Regions from separate parts of the Zoogloea sp. GDB6 genome, predicted to be linked through region 1. Evidence: predicted binding sites of a transcription regulator. Region 1 holds the regulator's gene; each other region holds the start of a gene.
What was found. The regulator HrcA, encoded in region 1, represses chaperone genes, less so after heat shock. The targets are predictions, from matches to a motif close to TNTTAGCACTCNNNGNCNNNGAGTGCTAANA.
Positions count from the first base shown of each region.

Region 2: the regulator HrcA is predicted to act here: its motif matches at 4,643-4,673, upstream of rpoH (RNA polymerase sigma factor RpoH).
Region 3: the regulator HrcA is predicted to act here: its motif matches at 2,015-2,045, upstream of AC1PQG_RS11075 (co-chaperone GroES).

Region 1 covers NZ_CM161497.1:1,703,172-1,710,060, reverse strand. The annotation lists gene AC1PQG_RS07770 (response regulator) at 1-123, opposite strand, end outside; gene dapB (4-hydroxy-tetrahydrodipicolinate reductase) at 240-1,046, opposite strand; gene AC1PQG_RS07760 (outer membrane protein assembly factor BamE) at 1,094-1,441, opposite strand; gene fur (ferric iron uptake transcriptional regulator) at 1,564-2,016, shown strand; gene recN (DNA repair protein RecN) at 2,029-3,696, opposite strand; gene AC1PQG_RS07745 (NAD kinase) at 3,723-4,607, opposite strand; gene hrcA (heat-inducible transcriptional repressor HrcA) at 4,739-5,767, shown strand; gene hemH (ferrochelatase) at 5,779-6,879, shown strand.
Region 2 covers NZ_CM161497.1:4,804,678-4,811,566, reverse strand. The annotation lists gene ctaD (cytochrome c oxidase subunit I) at 1-1,266, opposite strand, end outside; gene coxB (cytochrome c oxidase subunit II) at 1,277-2,452, opposite strand; gene AC1PQG_RS21970 (DUF2244 domain-containing protein) at 2,495-2,968, opposite strand; gene AC1PQG_RS21965 (SCO family protein) at 3,097-3,705, shown strand; gene rpoH (RNA polymerase sigma factor RpoH) at 3,764-4,618, opposite strand; gene AC1PQG_RS21955 (6-pyruvoyl-tetrahydropterin synthase-related protein) at 5,057-6,703, shown strand; gene AC1PQG_RS21950 (glycosyltransferase family 39 protein) at 6,703-6,889, shown strand, end outside.
Region 3 covers NZ_CM161497.1:2,453,793-2,460,681, reverse strand. The annotation lists gene AC1PQG_RS11090 (methionine ABC transporter permease) at 1-477, opposite strand, end outside; gene AC1PQG_RS11085 (methionine ABC transporter ATP-binding protein) at 470-1,315, opposite strand; gene AC1PQG_RS11080 (DUF2325 domain-containing protein) at 1,440-1,757, opposite strand; gene AC1PQG_RS11075 (co-chaperone GroES) at 2,135-2,425, shown strand; gene groL (chaperonin GroEL) at 2,485-4,119, shown strand; gene AC1PQG_RS11065 (MFS transporter) at 4,207-5,406, opposite strand; gene AC1PQG_RS11060 (hypothetical protein) at 5,421-6,692, opposite strand; gene AC1PQG_RS11055 (glucokinase) at 6,811-6,889, opposite strand, start outside.

The sequences.
Region 1 (6,889 bases):
CGCACACAGAACGTCACCCATCGGCTGGATCGCTCCCGCCGCAACACCTCCGGCCACAAAGGCCCTCAGCGCCTGCCCAAGTTCGGCATCGGCAAGAAAGGGGGTGATCGCTGGATCGGTCAAAACGGCGGCCTCACGACGACAAACGTATGGATGCGAGGGCACCCCCTCCACAACCACGGTTGGACACCCTGCCATATCGGCAGGATGTCCCGCGGCTTGAACCGCGATTGGCCGATTTACTTCAGGCCAAGCACATCCTGCATGTCGAACAGCCCCGCCTTGCGCCCAGCGATGAAACGCGCAGCGCGCAGACTCCCCAGCGCGTAGGGCATGCGGCTGCCCGATTTGTGAGTGATCTCGATGCGCTCACCGATCCCCGCAAACAGCACGGTATGGTCACCCACGATGTCCCCACCCCGCACGGTCGCAAAGCCGATGGTCTGCCCGTCGCGCTCCCCGGTCACGCCTTCGCGGCCATAAACAGCACACGACTCGAGATCGCGCCCCAGCGCCGACGCAACCACTTCCCCCATGCGCAACGCGGTGCCGGACGGTGCATCGACCTTGAGGCGATGATGCGCCTCGATGATCTCCACGTCGTAGCCTTCGTTGAGAATCCGCGCGGCCACGTCCAGCAGCTTGAAGACTGCGTTCACTCCGACCGCCATGTTCGGCGCAAAGACTACGGGGATGTCTTGCGCTACGGCGCCAATCACGGCCTTTTCCTCAGCCGAGAAACCCGTCGTGCCGATCACAATGCCGCAGCCGGCTGCCTTCGCCAGCTGGAGATGATGCAAGGTCCCTTCCGGCCGCGTGAAGTCGATCAGGCAATCCGCCTGCACCAGCCCGACGGCCACATCGCTGGTGATGGCCACGCCGCACGGAGCACCGACCAGATCGCCGGCATCCTTGCCGATGAAGGCACTCTCCGAGCGCTCGAAGGCGGCGACCAGCACGGTCTCCGGATCCTTCAGGGTTGCCTCGATGAGCATCCGCCCCATTCGGCCGGAGGCACCGGCAATCGCGATACGAACTTGAGTCATGAAAATTCCGGAATAAACATATTAAGAGGTTCCGCCGGACCCGCCCGTCAGGGTTGCGAAGGCGCCTCGCCTGCGCGGACATCTCCTTCGAGTCGCGCGAGCTTGCCGTCCTCGAAAATCACGGTAAGGCGGCGCTCCTGCAGGCTGCCCTTGCCTGGCTGAAAACGGTAGATGTAGTCCCAGCGATCCGAATGAAAGACATCGGTCACCAGCGGCGTCCCAAGCACGAAACGCACCTGATCCCGCGTCATTCCGGACTTGAGCTGAGACACCATTTCCTGGGTCACGAAATTGCCCTGCCGGACATCGATTCTGTAGGGTTTGAAAAAGTCGCCGACGGCAGTGCAACCGGAAAGGGCAGCTACCAGCAGTACAGAAGAGAACAGTTTGCGCATGGCGTTTCTGGAAGGCGGAATGAGCATCGGCCGAAAGGCTGCATTCTCAAGGTTGGTCTGAAACTATATCATACGGGGCTGGTCGGACTTTCGACCGCCGCATCCAAGTTTTCGGGGCTCCCATGTCCAGTAATTCGCAGAACCTAAAGAGTATCGGCCTCAAGGCCACCTTCCCGCGACTCAAGATCCTCGATCTGTTCCAGAAGGTGGAAAACCGCCATCTGACAGCAGAAGATGTCTATCGCCTGCTGATCGCCGAAGACATGGACATCGGACTGGCCACGGTTTATCGCGTGCTCACCCAGTTTGAACAGGCCGGCCTTCTCGAACGCCATTACTTCGAGTCCGGCAAGGCGGTCTTCGAACTCAATGAAGGGCACCACCACGACCACCTGGTATGCCTGCAGTGTGGCAAGGTGGAAGAATTCTTCGACCCGGCCATCGAGGAAAGGCAGAACCGGATTGCAGAAGAGCGTGGCTTCGTCGTTCGCGAACACGCACTTTATCTGTACGCGGACTGCAAGAAGGACCCCTGCCCCAATCGCCCGGGCAGCGGCCCAATCACCAGCACCTGAACATTGCAGCCCTCAGCTGGCGCGCTGCAGGCCCAACATCTCCGCCGCATGGTCGCGGGTGGTATCGGTGATGTGTACTCCACCCAACATGCGGGCAATCTCCTCAACGCGCTCGGCAGGCGCCAGGCGCTTCACACGGGAAAGCGTCTGGCCATCGCGGGTTTCCTTCGAGATGGTCCACTGCCAGTCAGCCTGAGCCGCCACCTGGGGCAAGTGGGTCACACACAGCACCTGACGATCGCTTCCGATCTGCTTGAGCAGGCGTCCGACGATCTCTGCCACCCGCCCTCCGATACCGACATCGACCTCGTCGAAGATCAGCGTCGGCGTAGCCGCATTGCGGCTCGCAATGACCTGAATCGCCAGACCAATCCGCGACAACTCCCCGCCCGACGCAACCTTGGCGAGAGGACGAAGGGGCTGGCTGGCATTGGCGGTCACCAGGAACTCCACGGTCTCGAGCCCGCTGGCACAGCCCTCCGCCACTGGCCTGACGGCAATTTCAAAGCACGCGCCGGCCATCGCCAGCGACTGCATTGCATCGGTCACGGCCGCCGACAGTGCCTCCGCCACGCTCCGGCGTGCCACGGACAAACGTCCGGCGGCCTCCATGAAGCGCACTTTCGCCGTCGACTCCTCCCGGGCCAACGCCTCCGGATCGGCCTCCCGCGTAAGGCGCTCCAGGCGCAGCACACTATCGGCCTGCAGATCGGGCAAGGCCTCGGGCGCCACCTTGTGCTTGCGCGCCATACCGGTTACCGCCTGGATGCGCTGATCGATCTCGGCCAGACGCTCAGGATCCACGTCAAGCCGGTCCCTATAGCGACGCATCGCATGCAGGGCTTCATCGAGCTGGATGCTCGCGCTTCCCAACAGTTCCTGCACGTCGGCAAGCTGCCCGTCGTGCTGCGCCATATCTGCCACTCGCGCGAGCAGGTGATCGAGTAGCGATACCAGCGCATAGTCGCCGTCCGCCAAGCCTTCCAGCACCTCCGCACTGCCTGCAATCAACCCTGCCGCATGAGCCAGGCGGGTTTGTTCCTGGTTGAGCGTCGCCCACTCATGAGGATCAAAGGCCAGCTCACGCAATTCACTGACCTGCCAGGCCAGCAGTTCGCGCTCCCTCTCGGTACTCAAGGCCCCGTGCTCTGCCACCTCCCGCGCACGCCGCAGGGCGGACCAGGCGCGGTACAAGTCGGCCACCTCGGACGCCAGCCCTGATAAGCCGCCATGGGCATCCACCAGCTCCAGTTGAGCATCCGTGCGCAACAGCGCATGGTGGGCGTGCTGGCCGTGAATATCCGCCAGCCACTCTCCGGCCGCTCGCATCTGGGCCAGCACAACGGGAACACCGTTGAGCCATGTTTTGGAACGTCCGCCGCTGTCGATGACCCGACGCATCAAAACCGAGCCGTCACCGGAATCAAGTTCCTGAGCAACCAGCCAGTCCCGCAACGCGCCATCTTCCGGGAGATCGAATTCCGCCAGGATCTCCGCCTTGGCCTGCCCCGCACGGACGACTCCGCTCTCGGCCTTGCCGCCCAGCACCAGCCCCAGGGCATCCAGCAAGATCGATTTGCCGGCACCGGTCTCGCCGGTCAATGCACCGAAACCGGCCTCGAACTCGAGTTCGAGTTGATCGACGATCACAAAGTCGCGAATGGAAAGATGACGCAGCATGAAGACAGAGAAAGAATTTGAGCAGATCAGCCGTGGCGGGGTGCGGAGCTCCAGTGCAGCTTTTCACGCAGCATGGCGAAATAACTGTAGCCCACCGGATGCAGCAGGCGAACCCGGTGGGGCGAACGGGTGATCTGCAGGGTGTCGCCCGCCCGCGTGTCGTACCGCGTCTGCCCGTCGAAATGCACGCGGGAGTCGTGTGGTGGCAGCAGCACGATCTCGATGCGGCAGCGATCCGGCAGCGTGATGGGACGCGCGGTCAGCGTATGGGGGCACATCGGCACCAGTGCTATGCCGTCTACGCTCGGATGCAGGATCGGGCCATTGGCCGACAGGGCGTAAGCCGTCGAGCCGGTCGGCGTCGAAATGATCATGCCGTCCGAACGCTGGGTATAAACGAACTCTCCGTCGATACGCAGATCGAACTCGATCATGCGCCCGAGATCGCCCTTGTTGACCACCACATCATTGAGCGCCACCGTATGAAACACGCGCTTTCCATTGCGGAGCACTTCGGCGTCGAGCAGCACGCGGCTTTCTTCCGAATACCGCCCCTCGAGCACCTCGCTGATCTTTTCCAGCGCGACCTCCCGGGATATGTCGGTCAGGAAGCCGAGCCGCCCTTGATTGACGCCAACCAGCGGCACCTCATACTCGGCCAGCCGGCATGCACTATTGAGAAGCGTGCCATCGCCCCCAAGTACGACTGCGAGATCCGCCTGGACACCGATCTCCTCGTAGCTGGCGACGGAGAAACCCGCCGTCAGCCCGGTGGAACTGGCAGTCCCCTGCTCGATCAGCACCTGGAGCCCCAGGCCGCGCAAATGATTGGCCAGCCGAAGCACCGCTTCAGCCACTTCGGGGCTCTGATACTTGCCGATCAGCGCAATCGTCTTGAACTCACAGGTCATGCGCCGATTAAACCACATTATTCATGGACGTCGCAGGCGACCAAGACAAAACAGAGCCAACCGGCACCATTCATGCTTCTCATGAGCGCGTCCCTTCCTTAGAATCCCAGCGTCTCTCCGAGTCTTCCGCCATGACCAGCCTCGATCAACGTTCGCAAATCCTCCTCAAGACCCTTGTGGAGCACTACATCGCCGAAGGCCAACCGGTTGGCTCGCGTGCCCTGTCGCGCCATTCTGGCCTCAAGCTGTCCCCCGCGACGGTGCGTAACGTCATGTCGGACTTGGAAGAGCTCGGCTTCATCACCAGCCCGCACACTTCGGCCGGCCGCGTACCCACCGCGCGCGGCTATCGTTTCTTCGTCGACAGCCTGCTCACGGTGCAGCCTATCGACTTGGGCCAGATGCGGGAGATCAAGGGGCAGATCCAGCCCGGCGAGCCGCAGCGGGTCATCAACGCCGCCTCCCAGCTACTGTCCGGCCTCACCCACTTTGCTGGCGTCGTGATTTCTCCGAAACAGGACGCCATCAAGATCCGCCAGATCGAATTCGTCAGCCTGTCGGAAACCCGCGTCCTACTGATCCTCGTCACCACCGGCGGCGACGTGCAGAACCGCATCCTGTTTACCAAGCGCCAATACAGCCCGGCCGAACTGGTCACCGCCGCCAACTACCTCAACCAGCACTTTGCCGGCCTGGCATTCCCCGAGATCCGCACACGCATCCAGGACGAGCTCAAGCAACTCCGCTCCGACATGACCGACCTCATGAGCGCGGCCGTCGAGGCCGGCAGCGAGGCCCTCGAAGAAACCCAGAGCACCTACGTGATCTCCGGCGAAACCAACCTGCTCGATGCGGAAGACCTGTCCTCCAACATGGCCCGCCTGCGCGAGCTCTTCAAACTGTTCGAACAGAAGACCGGCCTCATGCAGCTCCTCGACATCTCCAATCGCGCTCAGGGCGTGCAGATCTTCATCGGCGGCGAGAGCGGGCTGAGCCCCCTCGACGACTGCAGTGTCATCACCGCACCTTACGAAGTAAACGGCCAACTGGTCGGCTCCGTAGGCGTCATCGGCCCGACCCGCATGGCTTACGAGAGGGTGATCCCGATCGTCAACGTCACCGCCCGCCTCCTAACCAGTGCCCTTTCGGGCCACAACTGACGAAAGCCGCCATGTCCCGCTACTGGCAGGAGCCAGCCCATACCCATGGCCAGACACCCCGCATCGGCATCCTGCTGGTCAATCTTGGCACACCGGCCGCGGCAAGCGCCGATGCGCTTCGCCCCTATCTGAAGCAGTTCCTGTCCGACCCACGGGTCGTCGAGATTCCGCGCCTCATCTGGTGGCCGATCCTCAACGGCATCATCCTACGCACCCGGCCCGCCAAGTCCGCCGCCAAGTACGCCAGCGTGTGGACCGATGAAGGCTCGCCGCTCAAGGTCCATACCGAAAAACAGGCAAAGCTGCTGGCCGGCTTCCTGACCCACGCGGGTCAGCCGAACCTGCAGGTGAGCTGGGCCATGCGTTACGGCCAGCCGTCCATCCGCAAGCAGCTCGATGCACTGCGCAGCGCCGGCTGCAACCGCATCCTCGTGGTCCCGCTCTACCCCCAGTTCGCCGCCAGCACGACCGCAACGGTCATCGACGACGTGGCCGACTGCCTGCGCCATTGGCGCAACCTTCCCGAAATCCGCTACGTACGCAGCTTCGGCGACGATCCGGGCTACATCGCCGCCCTGGCCCAGTCGGTGCGCGACCACTGGAAAAAAGAGGGGCAGGCCGACAAGCTCGTGCTCAGCTTCCACGGCATTCCGCGCCGCAGCCTGGATCTGGGCGATCCGTACCACTGCGAATGCCACAAAACCGCCCGCCTGCTGCGCGAGGCCCTGCAGTTGCCCGAGGAGCGCGTCATCGTCAGTTTCCAGTCGCGCTTCGGCAAAGCCGAGTGGCTCACACCCTACACACAGCCGACGCTGGAGCAGCTGGCACGCAGCAAGGCCGCCGCATCGGTGGATGTCATGTGCCCCGGTTTCGTATCCGACTGCCTCGAGACACTCGAAGAGATCAACATGGAATGCCGGGAGGCCTTCCTCCACGCCGGCGGCCAGCGCTTCAGCTACATTCCCTGCCTGAACGAGCGAGAGGACTGGATCGAAGCCTTGATGAAGCTGAGCCTCCGCCAGTTGGGCCACTGGCTCGACGAAGCAAGCCCGGACCGGGACCAACTGGCCCGCCAGACGGAGCGTGCCCGTGCCATGGGCGCAGCATCATGACCACAATCGG
Region 2 (6,889 bases), 2.7 Mb from region 1:
GTACATGTGGCCGGTCCATTTGGGTAGCCAGTAGTACACGCCGGTCATCACGCCCATGATGCCGCCCGCGAACAACGCGTAGTGGAAGTGGGCCACGACGAAGTAGCTGTGGTGGTACTGGGCGTCGGCGGCCACGTCAGCCAGCACCAGGCCGGTCAGGCCGGCGATGCCGAACAGCACGATGAAGCCGAGGGCGAACAGCATCGGCGTCTCGAAGCTCATCGCGCCGCGCCACATGGTGGCGATCCAGCAGAAGAACAGCACCGCCAGCGGCAGCGAGATCGACATGGTGCTGTACATGAAATACAGCAGCGCCGGGATCGGCAGGCCGGAGGTGAGGAAGTGGTGGGCCCACACGATCAGGCCCAGCACGCCGATGGCGATGAAGGAATACACCTGGGCGTCATGGCCATAGACCGGCTTGCGCGTGAAGGTGGACAGCACGTGGGGCATCAGGCCCCACACCGGCAGCAGCAGGATGTACACCTCCGGATGGCCGAAGAACCAGAACAGGTGCTGGAACAGGATCGGGTCGCCACCGCCGGCGGCGTTGAAGAAGTGGGTGCCGAAGTGGCGGTCGGTGAGCAGCATGGTCACGCCGCCGGCGAGCACTGGCAGGGTGATGATCAGCAGCACCGCGGTGACCAGCCAGCCCCAGCAGAACAGCGGCATCTTCATCAGCGTCATGCCCGGGGCGCGCATGTTGAGGATGGTGGCGATGATGTTGATCGAGCCCATGATCGAGCTGATGCCGAGGATGTGGATCGAGAAGATCGCGAAATCGACGCCGATGCCGCCCTGTACGGACAGCGGCGCGTAGAGGGTCCAGCCGGTGGCGACGGCGCCGTCGCCGATGCCGAACAGGGCCAGGAAAAAGGGCATCGTCAGCAGCAGGGCGGCCGGCGGCAGCAGCCAGAAGCCCCAGTTGTTGAGGCGCGGCAGGGCCATGTCCGGCGCGCCGATCATCAGCGGGATCATCCAGTTGGCGAAGCCGGTGGCGGCCGGCATCAGCGCTGCGAAGATCATCACCAGCGCATGCACGCCGATCAGCTGGTTGAAGAACTCCGGCTTCATCAGCTGCAGGCCGGGCTGGAACAGCTCGGCGCGCACCCCGAGGATCATTGCCCCGCCGACGAAGAACATCAGCAGGGAGAAGGTCAGGTACATCGTGCCGATGTCCTTGTGGTTGGTGGTGGTGAGCCAGCGCAACAGGCCGGTCGGGTGGTGGCCGTCATGGTGATCGAGAGCATGGGACGCGGTGTTCATGCTGGGCTCCTCAGCGAAGTGCCTTGATCTGGGCGGGCTGGATCATGTCGCCCTTGGTGTTGCCGAAGCTGTTGCGCTCGTAGGTAATGACAGAGGCGATGTCGGCGTCGGACAGGGTGGTTTTGAAGGCCTGCATCGCAGTGCCGGCCTTGCCGTTCATGACCCGGTCCACGTGGCTGTCGGGGATCAGCTTGCCGTCCGGCGACAGCAGCGGACCGTTGACGATCTTGCTGCCGGCCAGTGCGGGGAAGGCCGGTGGCAGGCCCTGGCCGGTGGGTTGGTGGCAGGCGGCGCAGATCTTGTCGTAGGTTTCCTTGCCGTGGGCCATCAGCTCATCGCGGGTCCAGGTGCGGTCGCCACTGGCGGCAGCGGCAGCCAGTTCGGTCTTCTTCTTATCCACCCAGGCCACGTATTCGGCTTCCGGCACCGCCTTGACGACCACCGGCATGAAGCCGTGGTCCTTGCCGCACAGCTCGGCGCACTGGCCGCGGTAGATGCCGGGCTCCTCGATGCGCACCCAGGTTTCCCGCAGGAAGCCGGGGATCGCGTCGCGCTTGACGCCGAACTGGGGCACCCACCAGGTGTGGATCACGTCGGTGGAGGTGAGCAGGATGCGCACCTTCTTGCCGACCGGCAGCACCACAGGGTTGTCCACTTCGAGCAGGTAGTGCTCGCCCTTGGCTTCCTTGCCCTCGATCTGCTCCCGTGGCGTGGCCAACGTGCTGATGTACTTGATGCCGGAGTCCGGGTATTCGTACTGCCACTTCCACTGCATGCCGGTCACCTTGAGCACCATGTCGGCCTTGGTGCGGGTGTCCTCCATGTCGATCACCGCGTGGAAGGCCGGAATGCCCATCAGCACGAAGTCGATGAAGAGCAGGATTGCGAAGGGCACCAGCACCCAGAACCACTGCAGGGCGCCGCGTGGGCCGCTGAAGCGGGCCGGCTCGGCGCCGACGCTCTTGCGGTGGTTGATCATGGAATACACCATGATTGCGAACACCACCACGAACAGCACCGTGATGATGACCATGAACTGGTTGTGCATCGACAGCGTGTCGCGCCCGATCGGGGTGACAGGCTTGGGGAAGTTCCACGTGAAGTCGGCGAGAGCTGAGCCGGAGACGAACGGGAGGCCGAGTGCAGCGAGAAGTCTGGCCTGGGAGCGGGGGGCGGTTGGGCTCAAGTCTCTACCTCTCTGTTCGTGGGATGATCGGACCCGCGGCGGTTAATGAGGTCTGGCGAGGTGGCGGGAGAGATCCGAGAAAAGCAGCCTGCGTTCATCCGCTGTCAGCAGGCGTCCCACGCGGGCGGTGTGCCCGTGGGAGCGTACGTACAGTAGTGGGTCGGGACCGTCGGCGGCTTCGAGCGAGACGCGGGCCCAGCCGGCATGGAAGCGCTGGCGGAACGAAACGGAAGACTGGTGAGTCGAGACGATCAGGCTGTCGTCGTCGAGCTGGATGGATTCGTAGTCGGCGGCCTGACGATCGATTGCACGCAGCGCGATGAAGAGTACGAGAAGTTCGAGGCCGGCGAAGGGGAGTACCAGCCACGCACCGGCCAGCAGGAAGCCCGTACTGACGATGAGGCTGGCGGCAAGGATCAGGGCGATCACGCCGCGCCGCAGTGTGGGGGTGAATGAGCAGTTGGGGCGCGCGATCCAGGATCGCGCGCCCGCTGCCTCTTTCATTGTTATAGCCATGGCGTCTCCTCCAGGCCCGTCTGCGTCTTTTTGACGCAGATCAAATTCTGGCGGCAGTGTAGCATCGCCTTCCCGTTTTGCAGTGCACTTTTTAAAACTCAGTTAATTGAGCCATAAGGATTTTTTAAATGTTTGCTTTGTTGCGATGCAGCATTGCTGGTTTGGCAGTACTTTGTGCACTCACTGCCTGTTCGCCGGAGGGCAGCGGCGGGTCGCGGGAGAGTTTTGCCAACACCGACATCACGGGTGCGAACTATGCGAACGGGTTCCGTCTGACGGATCACCACGGACAGGTGCGCACGTTGGCTGACTACAAGGGCAAGGTGGTGACTTTGTTCTTCGGCTATACCCAGTGTCCGGACGTGTGCCCGACCAACCTGCTCAACATGGCGCAAGTGATGCGTGAACTGGGGCCGGATGCGGACAAGGTGCAGGTGCTGTTCGTGACCATAGACCCCGAGCGGGATACGCAGGAACTCTTGGCTCAGTACGTGCCGGCCTTCGATCCCCGCTTTGTCGGCCTGTATGGCGACATCGCCACGACACAGGCTGTGGCCCGGGATTTCAAGGTGTTCTACCAGAAGCAGGGCGATGTGCAGGGCGGGCGCTACACGGTGGATCACTCGACCGGTACTTATGTCTACGATCCGCAGGGCCGGCTGCGTTTGTACATCAAGCACGGCGAGAAGCTGGCCCCGATCGTTACCGACCTGAGGCGTCTGCTGGCCGGCAAGTAGAAAGAGAAAGGGCAGCCCGCAGGCTGCCCTTGGCAGGGAGACGCGTGTGCCGGGGCCGTCAGGCCAGCGCAATCAGGTGGCTGCGCATCTTTTGCATGGCTTTGGCCTCGATCTGGCGGATGCGCTCGGCGGACACGCCGTACTCGGCGGCCAGCTCGTGCAGCGTGGCTGCATCGCCTTCGGTCAGCCAGCGGCGTTGCACGATGGCCCGGCTGCGTTCGTCCAGGCTGGCTAGTGCTTCGTGGAGCCCCACGTCCTGCAGGCGCGAGGCCTGGCGCTGGGCGAGGACCTCGGAGGGTTCGGCGTGCGGATCGGCCAGATAGGCGATCGGCGCAAAGCGTTCTTCCTCGTCGTCCGGCCCGCTTTCCAGCGCCACGTCCTGGCCGGACAGGCGCGTTTCCATCTCGCGGACTTCTTCCGGCTTGACGCCCAGTTGATCGGCGACTGCCAGCACCTCCTCACCCTGCAGTGTGTTGCTGCTGCTCTTCAGGCTGCGCAGGTTGAAGAACAGTTTGCGCTGGGCCTTGGTGGTGGCGATCTTGACCAGGCGCCAGTTCTTGACGATGTACTCGTGGATTTCGGCCTTGATCCAGTGAATCGCGAAGGACACCAGACGCACGCCGCGGTCCGGATCGAAGCGCTTGACCGCCTTCATCAGGCCCACGTTGCCTTCCTGGATCAGGTCGGCGTGGGGCAGGCCGTAGCCGAGATAACCGCGCGCAATGGCGACCACCAGGCGCAGGTGGGATAGCACCAGCTTGCGCGCCGCTTCCAGATCCTCATGTTCCCGGAAGCTGTGGGCGAGATCGGACTCCTCCCTCTCAGTCAGCAGCGGGATGCGATTCACGCTCTGGATGTACTGATCCAGACTGCCAACCGCGGACGGAACGGGAAACGACAGGGTTTGAGACATCGACGGCTACCTCCTTCGCAGCAATATTAGCACTCCCGTTCTATGAGTGCTAAGGGGGTGAATGGTTCCGTGTATTTCAGCCTGGTTCTGTATCGGTTTCAGGGCGAGCCGTTCTTGCGGCGTTCGTCAATCCGTCATTTTCAGGGGCATGCCTGGTGTGGTGACGGGCGAGTGCCCGCGGGCTGCTTGGGAGGCAAGAGAATGCCGGAGAAAGGTCGATGGCATGCAAGCGGTTTATGCACAATTCACGATATTGATCCCGGCCTTCCGGTTACAATCCGGCAGCCTGTTGCCGCTTGGCCGATAGCGCCGTCCCGTCATTCCGTCGCACGGATCGACGTATCAAAACCATTTACAGCGCCGTCGCGCTCTCATCCGATGCAGAACTGCGAACGACCCCGACCTCCCGCCGGTTCTTTGTCCGTATTTCGAGATTTGTTGCTGCTTGCAGGTGTTGCCGTACTGGTGATGGCCGTCCCGGTTCTGCTTGATCGGACTCTCTACAATATTGACCAGGAAACTCATTTCCGGTGGATCAACCAGTTTTTCCTGAGCCTGGAAAAAGGTGAGCCTTACCCCCGGTGGATGTTTCTCGCCAATGGTGGCCTCGGCGAACTCCATTACGGCGCCTATCTTCTGTACTGGTATCTCGTTGCCGCTTTGATGAAGCTGGGTTTGAACACCTGGGCAGCCCTTCGCCTGCTGGCCTTGTGTGCCACCTGGGCTTCTGCGTCGATGGTTTATCTGGTCTGCGGGCGGCTTTTTTCAAGGAGGGCGGGGCTGGCGACTGGGGCACTTGTTGCCGCTACGCCTTTTTCCCTGTTCCTGTTTACTCATTACGCGGCTTTTCCCTGGCACTTCACCCTGAGCTTCGCGGTCTGTTTCCTCTTGCTGTCCCTGAATACGGCCAATACGCCGGCCCGCCTGATCCTGCTTGCCCTGTGTGCGGCGGCCATCACCCTCTCTCATACTTTGGTGGCCTTCATGACCCTGCTTTGTGCCGCGCCTGCGGTGCTCTATATGCAGGGTGGCAAGCCGGCAGCACGGCTGACCGGCTTCCTGACCTGCTGGGCCCTGCCGGTGCTGTGTGGTGTCGGGATGGCGGCTTTTCATCTGATTCCTGCCATTGCAGCCCGGGGCCTGCTGGCTGATGCTTCTAGCGACCCCCTGTACTTCAATTGGAAGAACAGTTTCGCCTTCCCTACATTCAGTGCCCGGGAAAATGGCATGCGTTGGTTTGCCATCCAGTGGATCTACGCAAGCCAGATTCTCCTGTGCGCCCTCGTGGCGCTGTTCGCCCTTGCCAAATCCCGATCCACTGCGCCGCACTTGCGGCGTTTCATGGGAGGTGTGCTGGTGTTTGCCTTTGTGGCACTGGCCATGTCGTCGGAGCTTGCCTACCCTCTTTACCAACACATCGGGACGTTGAACAACCTGCAATGGCCTTATCGCTTCCTGTCCGTGGCCGGCCTGGCCACTGCCATTGCCTTGGGACTTGCCAGTACCCTGGATTTTGACGGGCGCCTGCGTGTCGTACTGCGAGTCGCGGTGGTCCTTGCTATCGCCCTTTCGGTAGCCCTGTGTGGCGTGGTCGCCTTCCAAGCCTTCAAGGAGGGGCGTCCGAGCGTTATGGGGCCCCAGTTGCTCCAAGGGGACTTCAAACAATATGGACTCGAGTTGAAAACCCAGGGTAAGGGCGCCGAAATCTATCGACGTAACGGTGGCCTGACCGGCTACTGTGCAGGGATTCCTGCGGAATGCAAGGAAACCCGGGACACGGTGCATGAACGGGAGTGGGAGGTTCGGGCGTCCAGGCCCTTCCAACTCCTGCTACCCCTGTTTCACTTCCCTGGCTGGGAAACCTTTCTGGACGACCAGCCGGCGCTCCATGCTCTGGATACGGATAGCGGGTTGATTGTGATGGCGGTGCCCGCGGGGACGCACCGCATCCGTATCGTGTTCAAAGGCTTGCCGGAGGAGGAGACCGGTAGGCGCATTGCTCTCGGGGCTTTCGCTCTGCTGGCGATTATGTGCATTCTGTCAAGTGTTGGGCGTCGTCGCGCGTCCTCCCCGGAGGCCGCCTGATGAATTCGAGTCTATTTTTCACCCTCTCGCGTCTTGCCGGTACGACGCTGGAGCGTGCAATGAGCCTCGTGGCAGTACTGACCCCGGGATGCATCGTTTACCTTGGTGCGGTAGGCGCACTTGGCGAGGCTAAGGCGGCTGTGGTCGCCGTGGTGGTGGTTCTGGCTTCCCTGGCGGGAGCCCGCT
Region 3 (6,889 bases), 750 kb from region 1:
CACCGCGAGCACGGTGACGGCCAGCACCAGGCCGGAACGGGCTTCCACCAGCAGCACGTGGCGCACGATCTGCAGCGGCGAGGCGCCCATCGCTTCGGCCGCTTCGATGACGCCCCGCGGCACATCACGCAGGGTCTGCTCGATGAGGCGCGCGAAATAGAAGATCGCGGCTATGGACAGCGGCACGCTGGCGGCCAGCGGCCCGATGGAGGTGCCCGCGACGACCCGCGTGAAGGGCGAGATCGCCACCAGCAGGATGATGAAGGGGAAGGAACGCACGACGTTGATGACGCCGTTGGCCAGCAGGTTGAAGGCCCGATAGCGCTCCAGCGCCTGGCCCCGGCTGGTGAGGAAGACCAGCAGCCCGAGGGCGCCGCCCAGCACGAGGGCCGCCGACAGGCAGATGCCCATCATCAGCAGGGTTTCGCCGGTGGCCTTGAGGATCTCCGGCAGCAGTTCTTCGAGGGTCTCAAGCATGGGCGCTCTCCTGGGCGAGGTGATGGGGCGCGGGCTCAATCGGCGCGGACGAAGCACCACCCGCCGCACCGCCGAACTCCGCCAGCCAGCCGCCCAGGCGCGAGCCTTCCGGGATGCGTCCGTCGGCGATGTCGAGCTGTTCGACGATCTGGCCGCCTTCCATCACCGAAACCCGGTGACACAGGCGGCGGATGACTTCCATCTCGTGGCTGACCAGCAGGATCGTCACGCCGAAGCGCCGATTGGCGTCGGCCAGCACGCCGAGCAAGTCCAGCGTGGTGCGTGGGTCGAGGGCGGAGGTCGGCTCATCGGCGAGCAGCACGTGGGGCTCGGGCGCCAGCGCGCGGGCGATTGCGACGCGCTGTTTCTGTCCCCCCGAGAGGCGGCCTGGATGCACGTCGGCCTTGGCGGCGAGGCCGACGAAGTCGAGGCAGGCCGCCACGCGTTCGCGGATGCGCGCCGCCGGCTCGCCGGACAGGCGCATCGGCAGTGCGACGTTCTCGGCCACCGTGAGGTTATGCAGCAGGTTGAAGTGCTGGAAGATCATGCCGATGCGGTGGCGCGCTTGGCGCAACGCCGGCGCGGACAGGCGGGTGAGGTCCTGGCCGTGCACGATCACCTCGCCGGCATCGGGCCGTTCGAGCAGATTGACCAGGCGCAGCAGCGTGGACTTGCCGGCGCCCGAGAAGCCGATGATGCCGTGGATCTCGCCGGCGGGCACCGCCAGACTGGTCGGCTGGACGCCGACGCTCTGCCCGCCCGGATCGGTGAAGCGGCGGGAGACGCCGCGCAATTCGATGGCCGGTGAGGCTGGCAAAGGCTCGCTGGTTCGGGACATGGCTGTATGCAAAATGAAGCGATGGGGCGACTCTAGCGCCGCCCCGCCCGCCCCCGAACCAAGTAATCCTGCTGAGCTTTACAGCGCCACTGTGGATAGCTTTCCACGCCCGGCGGGCATTTGCTTACTGTTTGCGATGCGTGCAACGAGCACAGCTCAGGTCGTCGAGCCTTTCGCGCACTTCGGTGGCCGAGTGCCGGCAGAACACCATGGGAATGCCCAGGTCTTCAGCCTGCTTGCGCACATTGCGCATCAGCATGTGATTGGCGCGGTCGCACATGAAAACCACCAGCCCGGTACGGCGCGACAGCTGGCGCCGGTTCTCGGAAGCCTTGCGGCCGGTCCAATGGTCGATCTGCTTGATGCCGAACTGGTCGGCCACCCGCAGGATTTCACTGCGGATACCTTCGATGCGGTCCGCTCCCACGATCACTGCCTGCATATCGGCGACTCCTTCAAAGCGTGCCGCAGCACGAATGACGTGAGTGTGTCGTGGCCCCGCAGCGCACCAAACCAAATTCTTTCGATATGCATTGCAGCCGGACAGGGCATAAGCGCTATTCCAGCCGCACAGCTAAGCTATTGAATATTTTGAATTCATGCTTGTTCATGAAGGCGCAAAAGTGCTGCCATCGGGGCACTCTGGGAGCATTGTTGCTGGAATTTCAACAGCCCTGAATGTAGCCTCCGGGAGATTTTTGTTAGCAATCAAAGGCGTCGAGTGCTGGCATTGCCCTTGCGATAGGCAATCCAAGGCCGCAGCCCTGCCATCGCAGGCCGGCCGGATTGTTCAAATCACGCAACGGAGAACTCAGAAAAATGGCCATTCGTCCGCTCTACGACCGCGTCATCGTCAAGCGCCTCGATCCGGAGCGCACCACCGCCAGCGGCATCGTCATCCCCGATAGCGCCGGTGAAAAGCCCGATCAGGGTGAAGTGCTGGCTGTCGGCAACGGCAAGCTGCTTAACAGCGGCGAGCTGCGTCCGCTGGCCGTCAAGGTCGGCGACCGCGTGCTGTTCGGCAAATATGCCGGCCAGGCCGTCAAGATCGACGGCAGCGACGCCCTCGTGCTGCGCGAGGAAGACGTCATCGCGATCATCGAAGGCTGATTCTTCAGCCTCGCACCCGACAACACCACAAGACATCAAGAATCAGGAGCTCTCCACTCATGGCATCCAAGAAAGTCCTCTTCGGCGACGACGCCCGTGCCCGCATCGTCGTCGGCGTCAACATCCTGGCCGATGCGGTCAAGGTCACCCTCGGCCCCAAGGGCCGCAATGTGGTCCTGGAGCGCGCCTTCGGTGCCCCGACCGTGACCAAGGACGGCGTGTCCGTCGCCAAGGAAATCGAGCTGAAGGACAAGTACGAGAACATCGGCGCCCAGCTGGTGAAGGAAGTCGCGTCCAAGACCTCCGACAACGCCGGCGACGGCACCACCACCGCCACCGTGCTGGCCCAGGCCATCGTACGTGAAGGCTTCAAATACGTGGCCGCCGGCTACAACCCCACCGACCTCAAGCGCGGCATCGACAAGGCCGTCGTCGCCATCGTCGAAGAGATCAAGAACATCGCCCGCCCGACCACCACCAGCAAGGAAATCGCCCAGGTCGGCGCCATCTCCGCCAACTCCGACGCCGACATCGGCCAGATCATCGCCGACGCCATCGACCGCGTCGGCAAGTCCGGCGTGATCACCGTGGAAGACGGCAAGTCCCTGGCCAACGAGCTGGACGTGGTGGAAGGCCTGCAGTTCGACCGCGGCTACCTGTCGCCCTACTTCATCAACAATCCGGACAAGCAGATCGCCGCGCTGGACGAGCCGTTCATCCTGCTGTTCGACAAGAAGATCTCCAACATCCGCGACCTGCTGCCGGTGCTGGAGCAAGTAGCCAAGGCCGGCCGGCCGCTGCTGATCATCGCCGAGGACGTGGAAGGCGAAGCCCTGGCAACGCTGGTGGTCAACACCATCCGCGGCATCCTGAAGGTTGTCGCCGTCAAGGCGCCGGGCTTCGGCGACCGCCGCAAGGCCATCCTCGAAGACATCGCCATCCTGACCGGCGGCCGCGTGATCGCCGAGGAAGTCGGCCTGACGCTGGACAAGGCCACGCTGGACGACCTCGGCCAGGCCAAGCGCATCGAAGTGGGCAAGGAAAACACCACCGTGGTGGACGGCCTCGGCAGCGCCGACGCCATCAAGGCCCGCGTGGGCATCATCGACGCGCAGATCGCCGAAGCCACCTCCGACTACGACAAGGAGAAGCTGCAAGAGCGCAAGGCCAAGCTGGCCGGCGGCGTGGCGGTGATCAAGGTCGGCGCGGCCACTGAAGTCGAGCTGAAGGAAAAGAAGGCCCGCGTGGAAGACGCGCTGCACGCCACCCGTGCGGCAGTGGAAGAAGGCGTGGTGCCCGGCGGCGGCGTTGCGCTTCTGCGCGCCCGCAAGGCCATCTCCGAACTCAAGGGCGACAACCACGACCAGGATGCGGGCATCAAGATCGTGCTGCGCGCCGTCGAGGAACCCCTGCGCCAGATCGTTGCCAACGCCGGCGACGAAGCTTCGGTGGTGGTCAACAAGGTCATCGAGGGCGACGGCAACTTCGGCTACAACGCCGGCAACGGCACCTACGGCGACCTGGTCGAGCAAGGCGTGCTCGATCCGGCCAAGGTGACCCGCTCTGCGCTGCAGAACGCCGCGTCCGTGGCGGCGCTGATCCTCACCACCGACGCCATCGTCGCCGAACTGCCGGACGACAAGGCGGCCGTACCTCCCGGCCACCATCCGGAAGGCTTCGGCGGCGGCTTCTGATCCACTGATCACCTCACGGCAGCCCCCCTGCTCGTGACGGCCGGCCCTTCGGGGCCGGCTTTTTTGTGGCCATCAGCCGCGGGGCAATCAAGCCGTGCGCCGGTGGTGCCGCCGGAGCAGCACGGCGAAGACGGCCCCCAGCGGCACCATCACGCTGGCCGCCAGGCCAAAGACCATTAGCGCACCGCGGGTTTCGTAGAGCAGCCCGCCTGCTGAGACGCCGAGCGCCTGGCCGAGGAAGAAGCAGGATGCGAACAGGGACACCGCGGTGCCCCGCACCTGCGGCGCCATCTGGGTTGCGTGGGTCTGCAGGGTGTTGTGGAACATGTAGTAACCCAACCCCAGCAGCGCGCAGGCCGGCACGGCCCAGCCCCACGCCGGACCGCTGGCGATCAGCAGCCAGGCCAGCGCGATCAGGGCCGCACCGCCAATGGCCAGGCCCAATTCCCCCAGCCACTTCACCAGGCGCCGGGCAAACAGGATGTAGGACAGCCCGCCCAACCCGAACATGCCCATAAGCAAGCCCGCCTGCGACATGCTCAGCGCAAAGCGGTCATGCAGGTAGAGCGGCACGAAGGCCAGGCCGCCGAACACGAGCATGCCCTCGACGAAGACCACCGCCAGAATCACCCGTGCCCACGGCACGCCGAACAAACTCCCCATCTGGGCCACCAACCCGCCCTGCCCGCCCGTGGCGCCAGGCTGCGGGTAGGTCAGCGGATTGCGCCGCGACTCCGTCAGGACGCGCAGGCCAATCACCAGATAGAGCAGACAGACGAAGCCGAAGGCCCAGCGCCAGCCCACCGTATCGGTGAGCACCCCGCCGATCAGCTGGCCGGCAATCACTCCGGCGATCTGTCCGCCGATGAAGCGGGCCAGGGTGTGCTGGCGCTCCGCATAGGAGACCTTGTCGCCAATCCAGGCCATCGAGAGCGGAATGATGCCCGCCGCAGCCACCCCGGTGAATACGCGCGCCAGGATCAGCAGGTCGAGGGACGCGGCCAGCGCTGCGCCGAGGGTACCGAGGGTGCACAGCAGGGTGGTCAGCGCGATCAAACGGTACTTGCCGAGGCGGTCGCCCAGGGGCCCGAAGAAAGCCTGCACCAGCCCGTAGGCCACCGCGAAGCCCGACACCACGTGGGCCACCTCGGCCGGCGAGGCGGCGAACTGCCGCGCCAGATCGGGCAACATCGGGTCGCACAGGCGCGCGGAAACAGCGCTGGCGAAAGCCGCCGCAGAGAGCAGCAAGATGGGCCGGCGGAGCTCACGGTCGGGGGGAGCGGTCATGATGGGGGTCTTTCTTATCTGGAAGCGAGCGCCAGCCACACGACGGCGAGACAGTAGGCTTGCAGGCAATAGCGCATGTTGCCGCGCGCCAAGGTGCCGGCCGGGACGCCGAAGCGCCCCTGGATGGCGATGTGGATGCCGGACATCGACCCTGCGGCAAGTCCAATGGCCCACGACTCGACGAAGACCAGGGCAAGCAGGTCGGGTTCCGGGTGAAGCGGCGCCAGCCAGGACGCCATGATGGTGATCGAGATCACCACGTGGATACCGAGAATGGACAGCAGGATCATCAAGGCGAGGATGATCGCCGCCTCGAAGGTGCCGAATGCACTGAAAGGCATCCACACGCCGCCGAGGCTGATCAGCGACTGCAAGCCGCTGGCAAAGACCCCGGCCGCCAGAAACAGGATGAGCTCGCCGGACATGCCGGGCAGGCGATCCCTGGCATGGCGGTAGATCGACCGTGCGGCGGCCCTGGGGCCCCGCTCAACGGAGGTCACCGCGCAGACGATCGCCAGCGCAGACAGGCTGACGATGGACAGCGCCGCCCACTGCGGAAGCAGCCAATGCCCGGCCGCAACCAGCACGGAGAGCAAGGCCGGCACACGCAGCGCCCGCAGATGCATGGGGTAGCCGACAAAGGTCGCGCTGCTGTTGCCCAGCGCTCTTTTTTCGATATCGCGCACTGCCAGCACCAGCAGCACGGCAGCGAGCGCCGCGCCGATGCCGGCCAGCCGGATTGGATTGGCGCCCGGCGCATTGGTCAGCGCAACCGCGGTGGCCGCAAAGAAGGGCGACCACAGGGCCGCCGCCAAAAAGGCCCGCCCGAGAATCATCGCCTGCTCGGGACGGAGCTTGCCCGTCGCCCTGATCCGCTCGGCCATGATGAAGACCGCGGACAGGTTGATGACCGCCCCCAGCAGATGCACGCCAAGGGCCGTGCGCCACAAGGCCTTTCGCCCCTGCGGCAGCGTCTCGCGGGCGTCTTCCGCCGTATTGAGCAACTGCAGGAAGCTGACCGCCCCGAGCATGCCCAGCAGCGCCGTATTCTGCGTCAGCACACTGAGCCACGCCGGACGCTGGCCATTGAACAGGCTCACCCCGAAGGCCAGCAGCCCGCAACCCGCCAGCAACACGGCCTGGCGTTTCTGCGCAGCCGGCAGGCGCGGCCACAGGAGCGCTGCGGCCAGCCAGGCGCTGGCGCCGGCCCACCCGCTTGGCGGCCCGTGTCCAGTCCCTGTCAATGCAGCCAGCACGATCATCACGGCCAGCAAGGCCGAGGCCAAGGGCTGGCGCCTGAGCAACGTGTGCCGTGTATCCGATTCACGCATCGTCTTGAATTAATACCGACAAGCCTTCCACCCGCGGGAGCCAGGCTGCCGCGGGTGGACCACTCTGCATGCCTTAACTGGCGTGGGAGATCAAATTGCCGAGTCCGCCCGGAGCGGGTGTGCCGACCGAGCCGATCAGGCCCTTGCCCAGC